Regions from separate parts of the Enterobacter sp. N5-15 genome, predicted to be linked through region 2. Evidence: predicted binding sites of a transcription regulator. Region 2 holds the regulator's gene; the other holds the start of a gene.

Region 1 (8,323 bases), 580 kb from region 2:
CCAGCCCGCAACGGTTTTCACTGCCACCGGCAGACGCTGCGGCCCCAGCACAATCAGGCCAATCACAAAGACCAGCAGGAGTTCACCAAAACCAATGTCGAACACGACTTACACCTGCTCTTTATCGTGGCGTTTAGCGTCTTCCTTTTTGGCTTCTTCTTGCTTGTCGGCGATGGATTTAGCAGTAAAATCAGCATCCTGGCTGGTTTTATCCTGCTTGGTCTCATCATCGCTCATCGCTTTCTTGAAGCCTTTGATAGACGCGCCCAGATCGGAACCAATAGAACCGAGCTTTTTGGTGCCAAACAGCAGCACGACGATGACGGCAATGATCAACAATTGCCAGATACTGATACCACCCATACATGTTCCTCAGGGATAGATGATTAAAGAGTCAGATCGCATTATACGTATGCGACCCGTCGATAGCGACGCACGCTCAGCGCGTTTTTCGCCAGCCTGCCAGCCAGACTACCACCCCGCCAGCCATCAGCCAGGCGGGCATCATCTGCCAGTCCGGACGGTTGATCAGCAGCAGCGTACCGCTCAGCAGCAGCGTTGCCCCAATCCCAAAGAGATAGCGTGACTGTCCCTGGCGAACACGGCTGGACTGAAGCTCGCGGGCGATTTTATCCATGCTGTGCTGAAGGTTCTTGCTCTGACGCAAACTGTCATAAACCAGTTCAGGAATTTCAGGCATTTTTTCTATCCAGAACGGACCTTTCTCTTTCAGAGAGCGCACCAGCGCCGGAATGCCAACCTGATCCTTAATCCAGGATTCAAGGAAAGGTTTCGCGGTCTTCCACAAGTCTAACTGAGGATAGAGCTGTCGGCCTACACCCTCAACGTAAAGTAATGTTTTCTGAAGTAAAACTAGCTGTGGCTGAACTTCCATATTAAAGCGGCGAGCCGTGTTGAACAGGTTTAACAGCACGTGTCCGAAGGAGATTTCCGCCAGCGGTTTTTCAAAAATCGGTTCACAAACGGTCCGGATCGCGAACTCGAACTCTTCGACGTTGGTGTCAGGCGGCACCCAGCCGGAATCAACGTGCAGCTCGGCCACTTTACGGTAGTCGCGGTTGAAGAACGCGATGAAATTTTCTGCCAGATACCGTTTATCTTCTTTGTTCAGCGACCCCACAATCCCGCAGTCGATACCGATATACTTCGGATCCTCAGGGTGTTCGTAGCTCACGAAGATATTGCCCGGATGCATGTCCGCATGGAAAAAACTGTCGCGGAACACCTGGGTAAAGAAGACCTGTACGCCACGCTCGGCCAACAGCTTCATGTTCGTTCCCTGTTTCTCCAGGGCCACCACATCCGAAACCGGAATACCGTAGATACGCTCCATCACCATCATGTCCTGGCTGCAGTAGTCAGAATAGACTTCAGGCACATAGAGCATCGGGCTGTTTTCAAAGTTGCGACGCAGCTGAATGGCGTTTGCCGATTCACGCAGCAGGTTAAGCTCATCAATCAGCGTTTTTTCATATTCCCGCACAACTTCCATTGGACGAAGGCGACGCCCGTCCGGCAGCAAGCGTGGTACCCAGCGCGCCAGACGATAAATCAGCTTCATGTCCGCTTTGATGATGGGCAGGATGTCCGGTCGAATGACCTTAATAACGACTTCTTTGCCGTTTTCTTTCAAACGCGCGGTGTGCACCTGCGCGATTGAGGCCGACGCCAGTGGCTTAATGTCGAAATCGTCGAACCAGGTCTCGACGGGTACATTCCCCATCGCCTCTTCAATCTGCTTTTTCGCGCGCGCGCCGTCAAACGGTGCGACGCGATCCTGCAGCATCGCGAGCTCATCGGCAATGAGAGGCGGGAACAGATCGCGGCGGGTCGACAGCATCTGTCCGAATTTAATCCAAACCGGACCGAGCTCCTGCAGCGCCAGGCGCAGACGCTCACCCAGCGGTTGACCTTTATGGCGATTGGGCATCCAGAACAGCATCCGCCGCCAGATACGAAGCGGCAGCGTGATGCGCATTTTGGGGATAAGCTCGTCGAGCCCGTAGCTCAAAAAGGTGCGAATAATAAAATAGAGGCGCCGAATTTCACCAGGCGTCATTTGCCCTCCAGTTTTTCCAGCCGTTTGGTTAACGCGTCAACCGCACGTTCAACAGCAGCGGTCTCTTCCGCAAACCATGCAACTTCCAGTGCCCCGGGCGCCATTCGCCACTCCTCAGTCAGCACTTCCGCCGCATAGCGTTGCTGGCGTTGGAGGCTTTTACGCGCAAAGGAGGCGCCACCATGAAGGACTTTCCCGATGCCTTCGGCGGCGATGTCGCCGATAAAAGGCGCAAGCAGCTCTGCCGGATCGAACTCCGCCAGATCGGTGAGCGCAACGAAGTTCTGCACGACCTGAATGTCGCCTTCCACTTCCAGCTCACCGCTGCGGATAAGCGCCGTTAATTGCTGGCGATCGCGCAGTTTTGGCAGCACGCTCATGTGCGTGATGACCGAGCAGTCGGCTTCACCTTCCCACGCCCCCAGAACGTCAAGCTGACGTTCGCTGAATACCAGCACAAGCGGCGCCGAGAACTCTTTTAAAACAATGCGCAATACCTTCCCGTTTAGCCGCTGACGTGCAGCTTTCAGCGCCGGAGCGCGATACAGAAAAGCGTTCAGTACATTCTCGACGCCTGCGGAGACTAAGGGTTTAAAGGGCACGGGACACCTCCACTCAGAATTTGTAACCGCGATGCAGCGCGACGACGCCCGCCGTCAGGTTGAAATATTCAACATTCTCAAATTCTGCATCCTGCATCATGGCTTTTAATGTGTCCTGATCCGGGTGCATACGGATAGATTCCGCCAGATAGCGGTAGCTTTCAGCGTCATTAGCCACCAGCTCGCCAATACGCGGCAGCACGTGGAAGGAATAGGCGTCGTAGGCTTTGCTCAGCGGCTCAATGATCGGTTTAGAGAACTCGAGCACCAGTAGACGTCCACCCGGCTTCAGCACGCGGTACATGGAGCGCAGCGCTTTTTCTTTATCGGTCACGTTACGCAGACCGAAAGAGATCGTGATGCAGTCAAAGGTGTTATCCGGGAATGGCAGCGCTTCGGCGTTTGCCTGCACATATTCCACATTCCCCACCACGCCGATGTTACGCAGCTTTTCGCGTCCCATTTTCAGCATGGAGTCATTAATATCGGCAAGAACAACGCGACCGGTTTCGCCCACCAGACGGGAGAACTTCGCGGTTAAATCGCCCGTGCCGCCGGCTAAATCCAGGACCGTTTGTCCACGACGAACGCCGCTACAGTCAATGGTGAAGCGCTTCCACAAGCGATGAATGCCGAACGACATCAGGTCATTCATCACATCGTACTTCGCCGCCACGGAATGAAATACGTGGGCCACCATGTCAGCTTTCTGCGCTTTGGCGACAGTCTGAAAGCCAAAGTGCGTTGTGTCTTGTGAATCGTCAGCCATCTTAGAGCCTGCTTATCAGTAAAATGTTCGTGAAGTGTAACAGATTGGGCGCGTTTGCCCTACGTTTCAACCACCGCGAAAGAAACGCGCTGGAGTCTCGTCTGGTGATAAATTCGCCGCTAACGTGTTGTCTTCACTGTTTGTCTTTTGTTCGTCCGCACCTTCTCGCAGGCGAAACTCGTCGTCCTGGGCGGTGGCCTGTTCGACCAATTCCGGATTAATCTCGCGTTTAACCTCTACCCCCAGGCTGCGGAATGATTCGGCCTGTGCCAGCAGATTGCCGCGTCCGGAGGCGAGTTTTTTCATCGCCTGGCGGTAGTTATCCTGCGCACGATCCAGGCTCTGCCCGACTGATGACATGTCGTCCACGAAGAGGCGCATTTTGTCGTAAAGCTTGCTGGCACGATCGGCAATCTGCTGCGCGTTGCGGCTCTGGTGCTCATAGCGCCACAGGTTCGCAATGGTACGTAACGCCACCAGCAGCGTGGTGGGGCTGACCAGCATAATGTTATTTTTGAGCGCTTCGGTGATAAGCTCGGGCTGTCTGTCGAGTGCCAGCAGAAACGCGGGTTCTACCGGGATAAACATCAGGACATAGTCCAGCGAGCGGAGGCCCGGCAGCTGCTGGTAGTCTTTTCTGCCGAGCAGGCGAATGTGGTTACGCACGGAGGCAATGTGCTCCTGCAGCGCAGACTCGCGCGTGTAGTCATCTTCCGCATTAAAGTAGCGTTCATACGCCACCAGCGTCATTTTGGCGTCAATCACCACATCTTTACCCTGCGGCAGCCGCACAATCACATCCGGCTGCATACGAGAGCGGGCGTCGTTTTCGATACTCACCTGCGTTTCGTATTCATATCCTTCCCGCAGTCCAGAGGCTTCCAGTACGCGGGTCAGCACCACTTCTCCCCAGTTGCCCTGGGTTTTGTTATCCCCTTTCAGCGCGCGGGTCAGGTTGACCGCTTCCTGCGCCATCTGGGCATTCAGCTGCTGGAGATTGCGAATCTCATGCGCCAGGGTGTGACGCTCGCGCGCCTCCTGCCCAAAGCTGTCCTGCACCTGACGACGAAAACCGTCAAGCTGTTCGCGCAGGGGCGTCAACAGGCTGTTCAAGCTCTGGCGGTTCTGTTCATCAACGCGGCGGTTGCTGTGCTCGAAAATACGGTTGGCGAGGTTCTCAAACTGTTCGCTGAGGCGCTGCTCGCTGTTGATCATCTGGCGGATTTTGTCTTCCGCGTGCAGCTGGGTGGATTCAAGGCGGGTGGTCACTTCGCGGAGATCGGCCTCCAGCGAGGTGTTGATATCTCGCAGGTTGCGCAGCTCGTTATTGAGCAGCTCGCACTCCTCTCGCCAGTGGTCACTCAGCGCAAGCTGCTGCTTTGCCGCACTTAATTCAGCGACTATCTCTTCGCGCTCTGCCAACTGGTCGGCCTTCTGCTGTGCATGCTGATAGCTGGAAATGAGCCAGCCTATCGCCACGCCCGCCAGCGCAATCACCGCGTAAATCAGGATTGAGATATCCACAATGCCCCCTGCATCAACGTATTACCCGCACAAAATAAGATTGTGCTGTACAAACGTCCAGTTTGAAAGGGTTTTCCTGCGAGGCGCTACGCAAAAAATAAAGGCCGAACGTGTCGGCCTTTGATTTCGAAAGGAGAGGACTAGATCAGGCGACGCGCGGCTTCAACCACGATTTTCACTGCATGACTTTCGGTCTGCTTCATGGTTTCGGCGTTCGGGATCTCCTGCTGGGTACGGTTGACGATAACGCCCGCCACCATACCGGCACGCAGACCCTGGCTTGCACACATGGTCAACAGCGTTGCGGATTCCATTTCGTAGTTCATCACGCCCATGGACTGCCACTCTTCCATTGAGCCTTTGAAACGGCTTACCACGCGGCCTGAGAAGGTGTCGTAACGCTCCTGGCCCGGGTAGAAGGTGTCGGAAGAGGCGGTTACGCCCACGTGGGTGGTTGCGCCTACGGACTTCGCGGCTTCAACCAGCGCGGTGGTGCATTCGAAATCAGCCACTGCCGGGAATTCCATCGGCGCAAAGTGCAGGCTTGCACCGTCCAGACGGACGGAGGCGGTCGTGACCAGCACGTCGCCGACGCTGATGTGCGGCTGGATAGCGCCGGTGGTACCGATACGCAGGAAAGTACGAATGCCCAGCTGCGCCAGCTCTTCAACAGCAATAGAGGTAGACGGACCACCGATACCGGTAGAGCACACGATCACCGCTTTGCCATCCAGCTCTGCGCGCCAGGTGGTGAACTCACGATGGGCAGCCAGCTTGACCGGCTTATCCATCAGCGCGGCGATCTTTTCCACACGCTCAGGATCGCCGGGGACGATAGCGAGCGTAGCCCCTTGTAAATCGTTTTTAGTGAGGCCGAGATGAAAAACATCAGACTTAGACATAGGTGACTCCTCTGTGGGTCGGTTAGTCAGAAGAAGTAAAACGGTACTTTACAGAAGCAGTAAGCATATTTTCGTGACGCACCTCACCATGAATGAAAATGATTACATTGAATTTCCATAAAAAGGTGATTCAAATCACATTAACAAGTTATATCGCCAGGTGCTGCACAAAAGATAGACCGTTTAAGGCACTGTGAGTTGTTAACCTGGTGTCTATATTTACCTTTGCGCTAACTCATTGGTACGGAGAATGCCATGACTGAAAAAATCGGTTTTGCACCTGCTGCGGCCCCACATGCTTCAACCATCGTGTCGACGCCAGAAGCGGCAATTACCGCGGGTGAGACCTCCATTCCCTCGCAGGGGGAGAATATGCCTGCTTATCACGCACGGCCAAAATCGGCAGACGGCCCGCTGCCCATCGTGATTGTGATTCAGGAGATATTTGGTGTTCACGAACACATTCGCGACCTCTGCCGTCGGCTGGCGCTGGAAGGGTATCTGGCCGTTGCGCCAGAGCTCTACTTCCGTCAGGGCGATCCGAACGACTACAGCGATATTCCAACATTGCTCAGCAACCTGGTCAGCAAAGTCCCGGACGCGCAGGTGCTGGCCGATCTCGACCACGTCGCCAGCTGGGCGGCGCGCAACGGCGGGGATCCACATCGTCTGCTGGTCACCGGTTTCTGCTGGGGCGGACGCATTAGCTGGCTGTATGCCGCGCATAACCCGCAGCTCAAAGCCGCTGTCGCCTGGTACGGCAAACTGGTGGGTGAAAAAACGCTGAATTCACCGAAACATCCCGTCGATATCGCCACCGAGTTAAATGCCCCCGTGTTAGGGCTTTACGGCGGTCAGGACACCGGTATTTCGCTTGATTCGGTAGAGACCATGCGCCATGCGCTCCGTGCGGCAAATGCGAAGGCGGAGATTGTGGTCTACCCGGATGCCGGGCATGCGTTTAATGCCGATTATCGTCCGAGCTATCACGCAGAATCAGCCAAAGATGGCTGGCAGCGGATGCTGACGTGGTTCCGTCAGTACGGTGGTAAAAAAGGATAAGCCTTTCCCATCATCATGACGCATAAGGAGTGCGTGTTATGGACACTTTCCTCGCGTTTCCACACGGTTTTTTATGGGGCGGCGCGATTGCCGCAAATCAGGCAGAAGGCGCATGGAACGTGGACGGCAAAGGGCCGTCCGTTGCCGACGCAGTCGCCTGGAAACCCAACCTCTCCGTGAAAGATTACAGCGGCCATATGGCCCTGACGGACGAGAATATCCGCGACGCGTTTGAAGGTAAAAATGATGCGCTGTATCCGAAACGCCGCGGCATCGATTTTTATCACCACTATAAAGACGACGTCGCGCTGTTTGCTGAGATGGGTTTTAAGGTGCTGCGCGTATCTATTGCCTGGTCACGCATTTTACCGACCGGAGAGGACGCCGCGCCAAACGAGGCCGGGCTGCAGTTTTATGAAGAACTGTTTCGCGAACTGCGTCGTCATAACATCGAGCCGCTGGTCACCCTTTCCCACTACGAAATGCCGCTGGCGCTGAGCGAAAAATATAACGGCTGGGTGCATCGTAATGTGGTTGATGCCTTTGTTCGCTTCAGCAATGTTTGTTTCGACCGCTACAAAGAGCTGGTGCGTTACTGGCTAACCTTCAATGAAATAGACAGTATTCACCGCCATCCCTTTACGACCGCGGGCATTCGCGAAGAGAAAAGCGCGCCGGGCAACGCGAAACAGGATATCTTTCAGGGTATGCACCATCAGTTTGTCGCGTCTGCACTGGTCATCCGAGACTGCCACGCCAAAATCCCGGGCAGCCAGGTCGGGTGCATGCTGACGAAATTGACAACCTATCCGCGCAGCTGCCGTCCGGAAGACGTTGAAGCCACGCTGAAGAAAAACCTGGAAAACTATTTTTATGCCGACGTGCAGGTATTTGGCGACTATTCGCCGCTGATCCTGCGCGATCTGGAACGTCGAAATATCCATATTGAAATGCACCCTGACGATCGACGTATTTTAAAGGCGCATACCGTCGATTTCGTCTCCTTCAGCTATTACATGTCGATGACCGAATCCACTCAGCCTGACGCCGAACGCATTCCCGGGAATACCGTTCTCGGTGTGAAAAACCCGTATTTGCCTGCGTCCGAATGGGGATGGCAGATTGATCCGCTTGGGTTGAAAATCTCGCTGCTGGAGCTGTATGACCGTTACCGGAAGCCGCTGTTTATCGTTGAAAACGGTCTAGGCGCGAAGGATGTGGTCGAAAACGGCAAGATCCACGATAGCTATCGAATCGACTATTTCCGTGCGCACTTCGCGCAAACGCTGGCCGCGATTAATGAAGGCGTGGAGGTGATGGGGTTCACCACGTGGGGCTGTATCGACATCATCAGCGCGGGCACCTCGCAGATGTCCAAACGCTA
Region 2 (8,323 bases):
CAATGCCACGATCTGCTCACCCAGGCAGGCGTAAACCAGGCCGAACGCCAGCGCCACCAGTCCCGACTGACGGCAGGCTGCCCGCCAGACGTCCCGAAGCTGCCCACTTTCGCGCGCACCGTACGCCTGCCCGGAATGCGCTTCTACCGCATAGGCAAAACCGTCCAGCGCGTAGGCGGTAAAGGTCAGTAGCGTCATCAACACCGCGTTGACCGCAACGATTTCTGGCCCCAGTCGAGCCCCGAAAACCGTCAGCGCGCCGAAGCAAAGCTGAAGCAGCAGCGAGCGCAGCATGATGTCACGATTAAGTGCCAGCAGCTTACGGATATTGCCGCGCCATGCGGTTTTGAGCAGCGCCAGGGAGATGCCGCGCATCGCCAGCACGCGCCAGGCCATCCACAGGCCAATAATAAAGGTTCCGTACTCGGCAATCGCCGTCGCCAGCGCCGCGCCCTGCACGTTCATATGTAGGCCCATTACCAGCCAGACATCCAGCACAATGTTGAGAAGGTTGCCTACCACCAGCAAAATGACCGGCGCGCGTGCGTACTGAACGCCCAGTAGCCACCCCAGCAGAACCAGGTTTGCCAGCGATGCGGGCGCGCTGAGCCAGCGGATTTCAAGGAAACGTCGCGCCTGCGCCAGTACCGCCTCGCTGCCGCCAACAACATGGAGCGCAAGGTCGATAAGAGGCGCACGTAATAAAACGATTAACAGCCCCGCGCCAAGCGCAAGGATCAGCGGCTGCACCAGCGCGCGCGCCAGACGCAGCGGATCTTTTGCACCATAAGCCTGTGCCGTGAGTCCGGTGGTGCTCATGCGCAAAAAGAGCAGCAGCATAAACAGGAAGCTGGTTGCCGTCGCGCCAATCGCCACGCCGCCAAGATAAACAGGCGAATCAAGGTGACCAATAACGGCAGTATCGACCAGACCGAGCAAGGGAACGGTAATATTGGAGAAAATCATCGGCAGAGCAAGACGCCACAATGCCTTATCGGATGCCGTCAGCAGTGACATGAAAAATACCGGGAGTGGAGAATGAAGCAGGCTACAGCGGCGCCATAGCCTGTCAGGAAGAGGTTACAGCCATTCGCCGTTGCGAATGACCCCAACCGCCAGTCCTTCGATAGAGAAGTTGTGTTCGCGGAGATCGACCACAATCGGGGAGAACTCGTTGTTTTCAGGCAGTAGCTGAACGGTGTTCCCCTGTTTTTTCAAACGCTTGACGGTGACTTCATCATCAATGCGTGCGACAACCACCTGGCCGTTACGCACATCCTGCGTTTTGTGCACCGCAAGCAGATCGCCGTCAAGAATGCCGATGTCTTTCATCGACATACCGCTGACGCGCAGCAGGAAATCAGCGCTCGGTTTGAACATGGCTGGATCAACCTGGTAATGGCCTTCAATATGCTGCTGTGCCAGTAAAGGCTCACCGGCAGCAACGCGCCCCACCAGCGGAATGCCCGTCTCTTCTTCCACCAGCAGGCGGATACCACGTGACGCGCCTGAAACAATCTCAATCACGCCCTTACGCGCCAGCGCTTTCAGGTGTTCTTCGGCAGCATTCGGAGAACGGAAGCCCAGACGCTGCGCGATTTCCGCACGCGTGGGTGGCATACCCGTCTGGCCGATATGATCCCGGATGAGATCAAACACCTCTTGCTGCCTGGTCGTTAACGCTTTCATTCCGCCCCCTGGGTGTATATACAGTTATGCTGTGAGTATATACAGTCAAAGGCGATTTTGGAACCAAAAACTGCACAAAAAACCAGGGACTTAATTATTCCTCGAGGCTCATCGGAAATGTGACCAAAGCAGCGTGACCCAGGTGATAACGGCAGTGATAATCGCCAGCAACACGGCAGCAGAGCCCATGTCTTTTGCGCGGCCAGAAAGCTCGTGGAAATCTGAACCAATGCGATCAACAACGGCTTCAATAGCGCTATTAAGAATTTCCACTATCATCACCAGAAGCACGGAACCGATAAGAAGTACGCGGGTAATAGCATCAACATCAAGGAAACAGGCGATGATCACCGCGATGATAGCGGCGACGCCCTCCTGGCGAAAGGCGGCTTCGTTGATCCACGCAGCACGGAACCCTTTCCACGAATAGCCGGCGGCTTTGATGATACGCGTTAACCCAGTGGTATTATTGGCCATTAAAAGAACCTTTTATGAAAAAAAGCGTCAGTAACAGGAGCTGTAGCGCGTTTCGCTACAGCCTGAAGTATGACGGGTAACAACAGAAATTTTGCGCGCTTTCTGTTATCCTTGCGCAGCAATTGCATTATTAACCAGAGGCTTTACATCGTTTATGTCCGGCTGGCCACGAATTTACTACAAATTACTTAATTTACCATTAAGCATCCTGGTAAAAAGCAAGTCTATCCCAGCAGAACCCGCGCTGGAATTAGGGCTCGATACGTCGCGTCCTATTATGTACGTTTTGCCTTATAACTCGAAGGCAGACTTACTGACGCTTCGTGCCCAGTGTCTGGCGCATGACTTACCTGACCCGCTTGAACCGCTTGAAGTTGACGGCACTTTACTGCCGCGCTACGTGTTCATTCACGGCGGGCCGCGCGTGTTTACCTACTACACGCCAAAAGAAGAGTCCATCAAGCTGTTCCATGACTATCTCGACCTGCACCGCAGCAACCCCGATCTGGATGTGCAGATGGTGCCGGTATCGGTGATGTTTGGTCGTCGTCCGGGCCGTGAAAAAGGTGAAGAGAACCCGCCGCTGCGCATGCTTAACGGCATCCAGAAGTTCTTTGCGGTCTCCTGGCTGGGACGCGACAGCTTTGTGCGTTTCTCCCCTTCCGTTTCGCTGCGTCGAATGGCGGACGAGCACGGCACCGACAAGATCATCGCGCAGAAACTGGCGCGCGTGGCGCGTATGCACTTCGCCCGCCAGCGCCTGGCTGCCGTAGGGCCGCGTCTCCCGGCGCGTCAGGATCTGTTCAACAAGCTGCTGGCCTCCAAAGCGATTGCCCGCGCCGTCGAAGATGAAGCGCGCAGCAAGAAAATATCGCATGAGAAAGCCCAGCAGAACGCCATTGCGCTGATGGAAGAGATTGCAGCGAACTTCTCTTACGAGATGATTCGCCTGTCCGATCGCATTCTCGGCTTTACCTGGAACCGCCTCTACCAGGGCATCAACGTTCATAACGCCGAGCGTGTACGTCAACTGGCGCATGATGGCCATGAGATCGTCTATGTTCCCTGCCACCGCAGCCACATGGACTACCTGCTTCTTTCCTACGTGCTCTATCACCAGGGGCTGGTACCGCCGCACATTGCTGCCGGTATCAACCTGAATTTCTGGCCAGCAGGCCCGATTTTCCGCCGCCTGGGCGCCTTCTTTATCCGTCGTACCTTCAAGGGCAACAAGCTCTACTCCACCGTGTTCCGCGAGTATCTGGGCGAGCTGTTCAGCCGCGGCTATTCCGTGGAGTACTTCGTCGAGGGCGGTCGTTCCCGTACCGGACGTCTGCTCGATCCGAAGACCGGCACGCTGTCGATGACCATCCAGGCGATGCTGCGCGGAGGAACCCGTCCAATCACGCTGGTGCCAATCTACATTGGCTATGAGCACGTGATGGAAGTGGGCACGTACGCCAAAGAGCTGCGCGGTGCGACCAAAGAGAAAGAGAGCCTGCCGCAGATGCTGCGCGGCTTGAGCAAGCTACGCAATCTCGGTCAGGGCTACGTGAACTTCGGCGAACCGATGCCGCTGATGACGTACCTGAACCATCACGTTCCCGAGTGGCGCGAATCCATCGATCCTATCGAAGCAATTCGTCCGGCCTGGCTGACGCCAACGGTCAACGGCATCGCGTCCGAGCTGATGGTGCGCATTAACAACGCCGGTGCGGCTAACGCCATGAACCTGTGCTGTACGGCGCTTCTGGCTTCGCGTCAGCGCTCGCTGACCCGTGAACAGCTCACGGAGCAGCTGGATTGCTATCTGGACATGATGCGCAACGTACCGTATTCCGTTGATTCAACCGTGCCTTCTGCTACCGCCAGTGAGCTTATCGATCACGCGTTGCAGATGAACAAGTTTGAAGTCGAAAAGGACACGATCGGCGACATCATCATTCTGCCGCGCGAGCAGGCAGTGCTGATGACCTACTACCGCAACAACATCACCCATATGCTGATGCTGCCGTCGCTCATGGCGGCCATCATCACCCAGCATCGCCGTATCTCGCGTCAGGAACTTTTGCGTCACGTTGATACGCTCTACCCGATGCTGAAAGCGGAGCTGTTCCTGCGCTGGAGCAAGGATGAGCTGGCAGCCGAGCTGGATAAACTGACGGAAGAGCTGCGTCGTCAGGGGCTGATTACCGTCTCGAACGACGAGCTACACATCAATCCGTCACGCTCCCGCACCCTGCAACTGCTAGCGGCCGGCGCGCGCGAAACGCTGCAGCGCTACGCCATTACGTTCTGGCTGCTGAGTGCGAACCCGTCTATCAACCGCGGTACGCTGGAGAAAGAGAGCCGGACGCTGGCACAGCGCCTGTCCGTTCTGCACGGCATTAACGCCCCTGAATTCTTCGACAAAGCGGTCTTCAGCTCTCTGGTGCTGACGCTGCGTGACGAAGGCTTCATCAGCGATACGGGCGATGCCGAGCCGGAAGAGACGCTGAAGGTGTACCAGATGCTGGCAGAGCTGATCACCTCGGATGTGCGTTTGACGATTGAGAGCGCGACGCAGGGCGAGTGATGTGAAAAAGCCGGGTGGTGGCTTCACCTGACCCGGCCTGGCGTTCTGCATAATATAAAGGCCCGGTAAGCGCTAACGCTACCGGGCCTTATTTTTGAGCCTTGTTACTTCACCGCATTCAGCTCAGCAGCGTAAAGGCAATCATCCCGACAATCGCACCCGTTGTGCCGAGGATGGTTTCCATCAGCGTCCAGGTTTTCAGGGTTTGCGCTTCGGTGGCACCGGTAAATTTACCGAACAGCCAGAAGCCTGCGTCGTTAACGTGAGAGACCACAATCGAACCGCCCGCGATACAGATAGACAGCGCGGCCATCTGCGCACCGGAGTAGTTCAGCTGTTCAATCACCGGCATCACCAGACCCACGGCGGTTAAACACGCCACGGTTGCGGAACCCTGGATGATACGCACCGCCGCGGCCAGTACGAAGCAGGTTACCGCAATCGGCAGGCCCATCCCGGTCAGCGCTTCGCCCAGAGCCGGACCCACGCCGGAATCCACCAGCACCTGCTTGAACACGCCGCCGGCACCGATCACCAGCAGGATAATACCCGCAGGCTGCAGCGCGGCACCGCAGATCTCCATCACCCGGTCTTTTGGCATTCCCTGACGCATCGCCAGGCCGTAAATCGCCACCAGACAGGCCACCAGGATCGCCGTGAACGGGTGACCGATGAACTCGAACCATTCGTAGGCGCTGGAACCCACCGGCACAAAGCGCGCGGCGATGGTTTTCAGACCCACGAGAACCAGCGGGAGCAGGATCAGCGACAGGCTGAAGCCGAAGGACGGCATTTTGCCCTCGCCCAGGTGCGGCTCGGTGACGTCATCCGGAATGTGCAGCTCAACGTAACGGCTGATGAAGTTGCCCCACAGCGGACCGGCAATAATCATCCCCGGAATTGCCGCGCACAGGCCGATCAGGATCATCCAGCCAAAGTCAGCGTGCATCTGGGACGCCAGCAGCATCGGCGCAGGCCCAGGCAGCAGAAACGCTGCGGCCGCCGCCACGCCCGCAAACAGCGGAATAACCAGCTTCACGAGGTTAGTGCCGGTATGGCGCGCCATGGAGAACGCGACGCTTATCAGCAGCACAACGGCCACTTCGAAGAACAGCGGCAGCGCGCAAATCAGGCCAGCCAGGCCAATCGCGTAGTGCGCACGGCTGTGGCCGAAGGATTTCAGCATTTTGACGGCAATCTGGTCGACCGCGCCCGTCTCGTGCAAAATCTTGCCAAACATCGCGCCAAGGGCCACCACAATCGCCAGGAAGCCCAGCGTACCGCCCATCCCTTTTTCCATCGTCGCGGCGATCTTGTCGAGCGGCATACCGGAAAAGAGACCTGCACCTATAGAAACCACCATCAAAGCAACAAAAGCGTGCATACGCGCCTTCATCACTAAAAACAGCAGCAGCAATACGGAACCCACTGCTGTCAAAACTAGCGTTAATGTACTCAAAACTTACTGCCTTTTATTAATGACCTCGATGGTGCTGGCAACAACACCTTCCAGTGACTGATCGATATCAACCACTAAGACGTCTTTCTCATCTTCACCCGGCTCCTGCAGCGCTTCGAACTGCGTCACCAGCATCTGGGTTTTGAAGAAGTGACCTTTACGCGCCTTCAGACGGCTTTCAATCACCTCGAAATCCCCTTTCAGGTAGATGAAAGAGAGGTTCGGGTTGCCGTCGCGCAGCAGGTCGCGATAGGTTTTTTTCAGCGCAGAGCAGACGATCAGGGAGACTTTGTTAGTGCGCTGCATAGCGAACGCGGCGTCATTCAGCGCCTGCAACCACGGTTTGCGGTCGTCGTCGTTCAGCGGCTCGCCGGAGGCCATTTTCATGATGTTACTGCGCGGATGGAGGAAGTCGCCATCAAGGAACGCAGCCTGGAGTTGATGCGCCACTTCGCTGGCTACGGCTGATTTCCCGCTACCGGAAACGCCCATCAGGACGTAGACGTGGTGATCGTGATTAGTCGTGCTCAAAGGGTGTCCCTCAGTCAATTGTTACGGGTAACAGTTATCGGTAACATTGTCCTGCCGGGGCAAAAGAGAAGCAATATCCAAACGTGCGCGAAGTGAATAAGTGTGAGCTACTTCAAATTTGTCAGTTCAAATAGATCCACCCGGTGACAAGGTGAAACCTAAATCTAACATTTTCGGGGTAACCGTCTCGCCACGAATGCGCGCCAGCAGGCGTTCTGCGCCAATGCGGCCCATACGTTCACGCGGGGTCAGGACGCTCGCCAGACGCGGCTCCATCACCTGGCCGATGTCGTGGCCGTGGAAACCGGCAATCGCCATATCGTCCGGGATCTTAAGCCCCAGACGCTGACACTCAAACGCCGCGCCGACCGCAAGGTCATCGTTGGTGCAGAAAATACCGTCCAGTTGCGGATACTCGCGTCGTGCCTGACGCATCAGCTCAATACCCGACGTATAGGAAGAGGACTGCTCCACCATCACGCTGTACGGGGTTAAGTTCGCGTCGAGCATCGCCTGCTCGTATCCCTTCTGTTTGATGATAGTACGTTCATCCAGACGCGCACCCAGATAGGCGATATGACGATGCCCACGGGCGATGATGGCCGCCGTCATCTGGCGCGCCGCTTCGAAGTTATCGAACCCAACGGCGATGTCGAGGCACGGCGACTGGCTGTCCATCAGCTCCACCACCGGGATACCGGCCACTTCGATCATTTTGAGCGTGCGGGCAGTGTGGGTACGTTCGGTTAAAATCAGGCCGTCGATGTTCCAGGAAAGCATCGATTCAAGACGCTCCTCTTCCAGTTCCGGCTTGTACCCGTAGTGGGCGAGCATGGTCTGATAGCCAAAAGCATCGGTGACGCTTTCGATTCCTCGTAATACTTCGGCGAAAACCTGGTTGGTCAGGGAAGGAAGCAGGACGCCCACCGCACGGCTGGTCGCATTGGAGAGAATATCGGGTGCGCGGTTGGGGATATAACCCAGTTCATCAAGGGCAGCGGCAATCTTGCCACGTAACGCCACGGAAACCTGCTCCGGGTTACGTAAAAAACGGCTGACCGTCATTTTGGTCACACCGACGCGATCGGCGACATCCTGAAGTACGGGGCGTTTCTTTTTCATCGTCCTGAGAAATCTTGAAGTGAGAGATTTGCTCAGTTTATCACGGACAAAGCTCAACCTTCCCCGTTTAAAGGGAAGGTTGAGTAATTATTTATACCGGCGGCAGGTCAAACAGCAGGATTTCACTTTCGCTGTCGGCGTGCACGGAGAGCGCCTGCTCATCCCAGATGGCCAGACCATCGGCGGTGGTTGCTTTGGTGCCGTTGATGGACACTTCACCTTTCACCACCTGGATCCAGACGCGGCGGTTGGCGGCAATCTGATGGACAGACTGTTCGTCTTTCGCCAGCGCCCAGCGGTACAGCTCCATATCCTGATGCACCTTCAGGGAGCCTTCACGCGCATCCGGGGACAGCACCAGCTGTTTGCCCTGTTTCGCGTCGAAGCGGCGCTGCTCGTAGCGCGGCGTGATGCCGGTCTCTTCTGGAATGATCCAGATTTGATACAGGTGCAGTTTTTCCGTTTTGCTC

What was found. Region 2 encodes LexA, which represses DNA repair genes until DNA is damaged. Its sites were predicted from a motif close to TNCTGTATGTACATACAGNA; they were not measured.
Region 1: the regulator LexA is predicted to act here: its motif matches at 5,019-5,038, upstream of rmuC (DNA recombination protein RmuC).

What each region holds. Positions count from the first base shown of each region.
Region 1 covers NZ_CM170150.1:4,616,340-4,624,662, forward strand. Annotated here, with positions in the region: gene tatB (Sec-independent protein translocase protein TatB) at 1-105, opposite strand, end outside; gene tatA (Sec-independent protein translocase subunit TatA) at 109-363, opposite strand; gene ubiB (ubiquinone biosynthesis regulatory protein kinase UbiB) at 440-2,080, opposite strand; gene ubiJ (ubiquinone biosynthesis protein UbiJ) at 2,077-2,682, opposite strand; gene ubiE (bifunctional demethylmenaquinone methyltransferase/2-methoxy-6-polyprenyl-1,4-benzoquinol methylase UbiE) at 2,696-3,451, opposite strand; gene rmuC (DNA recombination protein RmuC) at 3,518-4,975, opposite strand; gene udp (uridine phosphorylase) at 5,116-5,877, opposite strand; gene AC2TE5_RS21910 (dienelactone hydrolase family protein) at 6,133-6,939, shown strand; gene AC2TE5_RS21915 (glycoside hydrolase family 1 protein) at 6,978-8,323, shown strand, end outside.
Region 2 covers NZ_CM170150.1:330,299-338,621, reverse strand. Annotated here, with positions in the region: gene dinF (MATE family efflux transporter DinF) at 1-1,017, opposite strand, end outside; gene lexA (transcriptional repressor LexA) at 1,081-1,689, opposite strand; gene AC2TE5_RS01545 (diacylglycerol kinase) at 1,798-2,166, opposite strand; gene plsB (glycerol-3-phosphate 1-O-acyltransferase PlsB) at 2,321-4,741, shown strand; gene gntU (gluconate transporter) at 4,860-6,200, opposite strand; gene gntK (gluconokinase) at 6,204-6,731, opposite strand; gene gntR (gluconate operon transcriptional repressor GntR) at 6,858-7,853, opposite strand; gene AC2TE5_RS01520 (pirin family protein) at 7,945-8,323, opposite strand, start outside.